Regions from separate parts of the Enterococcus sp. AZ103 genome, predicted to be linked through region 2. Evidence: a T-box and tRNA genes for the amino acid it is inferred to sense, from the RefSeq annotation. Region 2 holds a T-box; the other holds one or more tRNA genes.
What was found. The T-box of region 2 lies ahead of proS (proline--tRNA ligase). A T-box ahead of a tRNA ligase gene usually reads a tRNA of that ligase, here a tRNA-Pro.
Positions count from the first base shown of each region.

Region 1: it encodes a tRNA-Pro, which carries the amino acid that the T-box ahead of proS (proline--tRNA ligase) is inferred to sense. The anticodon was not compared.

Region 1 covers NZ_JBIOSI010000001.1:776,930-780,329, forward strand. The annotation lists gene ID741_RS03885 (ATP-dependent Clp protease ATP-binding subunit) at 1-1,186, opposite strand, end outside; gene ID741_RS03890 (CtsR family transcriptional regulator) at 1,192-1,659, opposite strand; tRNA gene ID741_RS03895 (tRNA-Pro) at 1,795-1,868, opposite strand; tRNA gene ID741_RS03900 (tRNA-Arg) at 1,888-1,961, opposite strand; tRNA gene ID741_RS03905 (tRNA-Leu) at 1,979-2,064, opposite strand; tRNA gene ID741_RS03910 (tRNA-Gly) at 2,088-2,159, opposite strand; tRNA gene ID741_RS03915 (tRNA-Thr) at 2,187-2,259, opposite strand; tRNA gene ID741_RS03920 (tRNA-Leu) at 2,271-2,352, opposite strand; tRNA gene ID741_RS03925 (tRNA-Lys) at 2,362-2,434, opposite strand; tRNA gene ID741_RS03930 (tRNA-Val) at 2,438-2,510, opposite strand; rRNA gene rrf (5S ribosomal RNA) at 2,527-2,642, opposite strand; rRNA gene ID741_RS03940 (23S ribosomal RNA) at 2,725-3,400, opposite strand, start outside.
Region 2 covers NZ_JBIOSI010000002.1:294,748-298,147, reverse strand. The annotation lists gene ID741_RS16025 (lipopolysaccharide biosynthesis protein) at 1-285, shown strand, start outside; gene proS (proline--tRNA ligase) at 302-1,741, opposite strand; T-box leader at 1,784-1,979, opposite strand; gene ID741_RS16015 (hypothetical protein) at 2,085-2,210, shown strand; gene ID741_RS16010 (helix-turn-helix domain-containing protein) at 2,250-2,966, shown strand; gene ID741_RS16005 (helix-turn-helix domain-containing protein) at 3,071-3,400, shown strand, end outside.

The sequences.
Region 1 (3,400 bases), on a different contig from region 2:
TATAACGAACTGATAAAGATACCGCCGCATGTAATGCTTCGTCAGTAATCTTAATCCCATGATGTTCTTCATAACGTGGGCGTAAGCCTTTTAAGATTTCTTCTGCTTCTTCAGGAGTTGGTTCTTCCACCTGTACCCGGGCAAAACGACGTTCCAATGCAGAATCTTTTTCAATATATTTTTGATACTCATCTAAAGTCGTGGCACCAATTGTTTGCAATTCACCACGAGCCAAAGCTGGTTTCAAAATATTTGAAGCATCGATCGCACCTTCTGCACCACCGGCACCAATTAAAGTATGCAGTTCATCAATAAATAAAATAATTTGGCCATCGTTATAGATTTCATCAATCACTTTTTTCAAACGATCCTCAAATTCACCACGATACTTTGTACCCGCTACTAATGCGCCCATATCTAACATCATTAGACGTTTTCCACGCATGTCTTCTGGCACATCATCCGTAATTATTCGTTGAGCTAAGCCTTCTACAATGGCTGTCTTACCAACACCGGGTTCACCCACTAAAACTGGATTATTTTTAGTTCGGCGACTTAAAATTTGAACAACACGACGAACTTCACTATCGCGACCTACCACTGGATCTAAACGTTTTTCCCGAGCTAGTTTGGTCATATCACGGGCCAAACTATCAAGCGTTGGCGTCCCTTGTGAATTGGTTGTCGCTTGTTTCGCCGGTTTTCTACGATTGTTTTGACCATTGCTACCAGTCATCGATTCGTTGACGCCCATTTTACGTAATAGCAATTGACGCATCTTAGGTAAGCTTAATCCAAGATTGACTAAAATATGAGAAGCCAAAATCTCATCATCCCGCAGTAAGCCCAATAAAATATGTTCAGTTCCAACCAATTTAGCATTGAAACGTTTGGCTTCATCATCAGCAAAAATCAAAATTTGTTTTGCTCGCGGTGAATAAGGTAAATAACTACCTTCTGCATAATTGGTCACTGAACCATAACCAGTCATATTTTCAATTTCTTCACGAATATCTGCTTCTGTAGAATTCATTTGACGCAAGGTTTTTCCGGCAATTCCCTGTTGTTCAATAACTAAAGCCAATAATAAATGCTCTGAACCAACTGAACGATGTTTAAAATACTTCGCTTCTTGTTGGGCAATCGTCAAGACTGCTTTCGCTCTTTCAGTATATAATTGATCCATCTATTTCACTCCTTTTTTTCATAACTCAAACGTTCTAAAAATCCATGTAATACACGTGCCCGTAATCTATTTTCAATTTGACTAATTCCCAATGTGTTTTTCGACAATGCACTCAGCATTAAATTTCCTTCATTTTCCGTCACAATTTTCTCTTCAAATAATTTTTGAATAATTCCAAAAGCATTTGCTTCCGAAATTTCCGTTCCAAAAGAATTCATTAACTGTTCTAAGAAATAGTGTTGATCGGAAATCTGCACTTTGCTAATCCGAATATAACCACCGCCACCCCGCTTACTTTCAACAATATATCCTCTTTGAAAGGTAAAACGAGTATTGATCACGTAATTAATTTGGGAAGGTACGCAATTAAACAATTGAGCCATTTCCGCTCGCCTGATTTCAATTATTTCATGGTCTTCTAAGATACCCTTCAAATATGCTTCGATTGAATCTGAGGTATTTCGACTCACTATTATCCTCTCCCATTATCTATTTCTGTTGACTATTTCTGACCTTAATTATAACGAATTTAGCATGTGAAAGAAAGAGTAATAGCTTATCTGTTTAAAAATGAGTAAAAAAAATAGAAGGTTTTCACCTTCTAAGAATCGGGAAGACAGGATTCGAACCTGCGACCCCTTGGTCCCAAACCAAGTGCTCTACCAAGCTGAGCTACTTCCCGTAAAAATAAAAAAAGACTACGCGCCCAAGAGGAGTCGAACCCCTAACCTTTTGATCCGTAGTCAAACACTCTATCCAGTTGAGCTATGGGCGCATCATTATTCGTACTAATGCCGAGGACCGGAATCGAACCGGTACGGTGATCACTCACCGCAGGATTTTAAGTCCTGTGCGTCTGCCAGTTCCGCCACCCCGGCATGTCCCTGGTCTTTTCAGAGAAAGCGGAAAACGGGGTTCGAACCCGCGACCCCCACCTTGGCAAGGTGGTGCTCTACCACTGAGCTATTTCCGCAAACTTTCGTTGCTTTTCTTAAAAAAGTGCCGGCTAAAGGACTTGAACCCTCGACCCTCTGATTACAAATCAGATGCTCTACCAACTGAGCTAAGCCGGCGTTTTATTTAATGCGGGTGAAGGGACTTGAACCCCCACGCCCGAAGGCGCTAGATCCTAAATCTAGTGCGTCTGCCAATTCCGCCACACCCGCATATCTTTATGAGCCGTACAGGGCTCGAACCTGTGACCCTCTGATTAAAAGTCAGATGCTCTACCAACTGAGCTAACGGCTCATATGGAGGTTAACGGGTTCGAACCGCTGACCCTCTGCTTGTAAGGCAGATGCTCTCCCAGCTGAGCTAAACCTCCATAAATCAAAAAATTCGCGTGGCGACGTCCTACTCTCACAAGGGGCAACCCCTCACTACGATCGGCGCTAAAAAGCTTAACTTCTGTGTTCGACATGGGAACAGGTGTATCCTTCTTGCTATCGCCACCACACTATTTAATTGAGTAAACTTCGCTCACTCAAAACTGGATCAAAAAACATTCCTTACTTTAAAACTACCAAGTCCATTTTGTTTTGGTTAAGTCCTCGATCGATTAGTATCAGTCCGCTCCGTACATCACTGCACTTCCACTTCTGACCTATCTACCTGATCTTCTCTCAGGGATCTTACTTTCTTTAAGAAATGGGAAATCTCATCTTGAGGTGGGCTTCACACTTAGATGCTTTCAGCGTTTATCCCTTCCCTACATAGCTACCCAGCGATGCCTTTGGCAAGACAACTGGTACACCAGCGGTAAGTCCATCCCGGTCCTCTCGTACTAAGGACAGATCCTCTCAAATTTCCAACGCCCGCGACGGATAGGGACCGAACTGTCTCACGACGTTCTGAACCCAGCTCGCGTGCCGCTTTAATGGGCGAACAGCCCAACCCTTGGGACCGACTACAGCCCCAGGATGCGACGAGCCGACATCGAGGTGCCAAACCTCCCCGTCGATGTGGACTCTTGGGGGAGATAAGCCTGTTATCCCCAGGGTAGCTTTTATCCGTTGAGCGATGGCCCTTCCATGCGGAACCACCGGATCACTAAGCCCGACTTTCGTCCCTGCTCGACTTGTAGGTCTCGCAGTCAAGCTCCCTTGTGCCTTTACACTCTGCGAATGATTTCCAACCATTCTGAGGGAACCTTTGGGCGCCTCCGTTACTCTTTAGGAGGCGACCGCCCCAGTCAAACTGCCCATCTGACACTGT
Region 2 (3,400 bases):
ATCCTTCTAACAGTCGGAGTTATTTTATTGAGCTTAGTATTTAGATGTATCTTCGCGGAAAAAATGTTGACAGGGCAATTGAAAATAAAGGTAGGGAAACAAAATATTCAAGAACTTATTTTAGTGACAGCTTTTGTGTTTGGGAATCTATTACTGACGCCTCTTGTGAGTTTTCTAGGTTATTTCGCTTTGTATGGTGCTTATCTATTGATTAATCTGTGGCGCACACGAGATAGTCTGAGTTATTTTTTAGTTTTAATAAAAAAAACAAGTACGGCTCTATAGTTTGAGCCGTACTTATTTAATATGCCCGAGCAATCCAAACAGTATATTTTGCGGGCTTTCCACTGACTAAGTCAAATTCTTTTTCCACCGGTGCTTGAAAAGGAATATTGCGAGTTGTAAATCCTGTTTCAGCTTTTATGATTGCTTCTGTTTCTGCTGAACCATCCCATCCGATTAAAACAAAGCCAGGTGTTTTTTTGGTTTCACGACAGTTTTTAATATGATCCTTTAACTCTTGGAGAGTCTGAATATTTGTGTATTCATTGCTTGTAGCACGTTGCCGGGCTTTTTCTAGTAAACGTTGTTGCATGTCATTCATATACTTCTCAATGGTAGGTACTAATTGTTCTAAAGAAACAGTTTCTTTTTCCGCTAAGTCTCGCATTTTTAAAGTGATACTATTTTTAGCTAGATCTCGAGGGCCTAACTCTAATTGAACGGAAGCACCTTTTTGTTCCCATTTATTAAATTTGAAACCGGCAGTATTATCAGAGTCATCTAAGCGAACACGAATCCCGGCAGTCTTTAATTGCTCTTTAAGTTCATTTAATCTGGTTAAAATTTTTGGTACTTTTTTATATGGACCGACTGGAATTAAAATTACTTGGGTTGGAGCAATCTTTGGTGGTAAAACCAAACCTTGCTCATCACCATGAACCATGATTAGTGAACCAATTAAACGAGTAGAAACTGCCCATGAGGTTGTATGGACCAACGTATGTTGATTTTTTTGATTTAAGTAACGAATATCAAATGCTTCTGCAAATTTCGTACCTAGGTAATGGGAGGTACCTGCTTGAACTGCTTTCCCATCTTGCATCATAGCTTCAACAGAATACGTGTCTACAGCTCCGGCAAAACGTTCTGAAGGTGTTTTTTTTCCTACATAAACCGGGATGGCTAAAAATTTTTCTAGTAGTTCAACATAAAAGTTCAAAACATGTAATGTTCTTTTCCTTGCATCTGCTTCGTTAGCATGGGCTGTATGTCCTTCATGCCACAAAAATTCTGATGTGCGTAAAAAGGGCAGTGTTTTCTTTTCCCAGCGAAAAACATTCGCCCATTGATTAATCTCATATGGTAAATCGCGATAAGATTTAATCCATTCATGAAAAGATTGCCCAATCATAGTTTCAGAAGTGGGGCGTAATGCGTACGGTTCTTCCAACTTTTCATTTCCAACTTCTGTTACCCATGGTAATTCTGGAGCAAAACCTTCAACGTGCTCTGCTTCTTTCATAAAATAGCTTTTAGGAATTAACATAGGAAAATAAACATTTCGAATGTCTTCAGATTGTAAATAGCGATTAACTTCTTGCTGGATTCTCTCCCATAATTCAAAACCATCTGGACGAAAAACGATACAGCCTCGCACCTCCGAATAACTCATTAATTCTGCTTGTTGAATCGTTTGTAAATACCATTTTGAAAAATCCTCTGTTTGTAAATTGGTCATGTTTTTTCCTCCTTTGATAAAAAAAGCAAACTCGTCCTATAAAAAAAGGACGAATTTGCTTCGCGGTACCACCTTGATTGGTTGCCTGCAACCCAACTCAAATCTTTTAACGCAAGAATACGGACTAGTTTGCTAGCCAAAAATTTAGTAGGTTCAATTTGATTGATTATCGAATTCGCAGCAACATCGACTCTCTGAAAATCAATTCATATTTACTAAGCTAAATTAAATTGTTGAAGCTAGCTTATCAAGATTATACGTAAAAAAGTCAGATTATTTTCTCCAAAAATATAAAAATCTGCTCAAATTAAGTTATACTTGTTAAAAATTGGAGGTGCCTAAATTGGATAATCGTTTACATGAAGAAAATAAATATAAATATTCAACTTTTCCTTTCGAAATCTATCGCGTAAACCAATTTTCTATGACCCCCAAAGGTCGGGGATTTGATGATCTTCACTGGCACTAAGAGTTACAATTTACAATTGCTGAAAAGGGGCCTTTACGGATGCAAGTAAACGGTGAGCTAGTTTTTTTAGCAGAAGGTGAGGGATTATTTATTTCACCAGAAGTTCTACATACAACTAAAACGATGCAGACCGACGGCAGTTATTATAGCTTAAATGTCCAAACTAAAATTTTATCATTCTTTCTAGGAAGCTTAATGGAGCAAAAGTATGTTTTACCTTACCTTAAGCAACAAAGATGGTTGCATTTGAATCAAGGCGATCTTAGTCAGGAAAAAATTTTGTCTCAAATCAAACAGATTAATCAAATTTATTTAAATCAAAGTGATTTTGCTTGGGAATATCAAATTGCTGTTTTGTTAGTAAGCTGCTGGCAAGAAATTATTCAAGCTCAAGAACAGTTATCATTACCTGCGGATAAAAAACAGTTACAGCATCAGAAACGAATGCAATTGTTATTAAATTTTGTTCAAGAAAATTATATGCGAGAACTTCGGCTTTCTGAAATGGCTCAAGCAGCACACATTTCTATTTCTGAGTGTACGCGTTCTTTTAAAAAATTTACCGATTATTCTCCCTATGAATATTTATTGCAATATAGAATAAAAAAAGCCGCTGAAAAATTATTACAAACTGATCTAACAGTTGAACAAATAGCTATTCAAACGGGTTTTAAAGATGCGTCCAGTTTTATTCAAGCATTTAAAAGGAGAGTAGGTTTAACGCCTTTAAAATATCGGAAAAATTACCAAAATTAACGATGTAAAAGCTTTTTTACGTACTTGGTAAAAGATTTTTATCGTCATTAGCAAAGAAATTTGATTTAATATAAGTGACAAATAATAGAAAATGAGGGTATCAGATGGAAGTTGGGATGCGCATTAAGCAACGACGAAACGAACTTCATTTAACGCAAGATGAAGTAGCGGAAGCGTTAGGAATTACTCGTCAAACCATTTCAAATTGGGAAAACGGACGCAGTTATCCTGACATTGAGCGAGTGATTCGTTTGTCGGAAATTTATCAGTTGTCATTAGACGAATTATTGAAAGGAGATGTTAAAATGGTCCATCATTTACAAGATAATACCAATGTGAATCGTTATTTAAAGCTATTTATTTTATTACTTGGCATCAATATTTTGTTGATGCTGTCGCTTTCATTTTTGGGTCCAATAAATGAAATTCTTTTA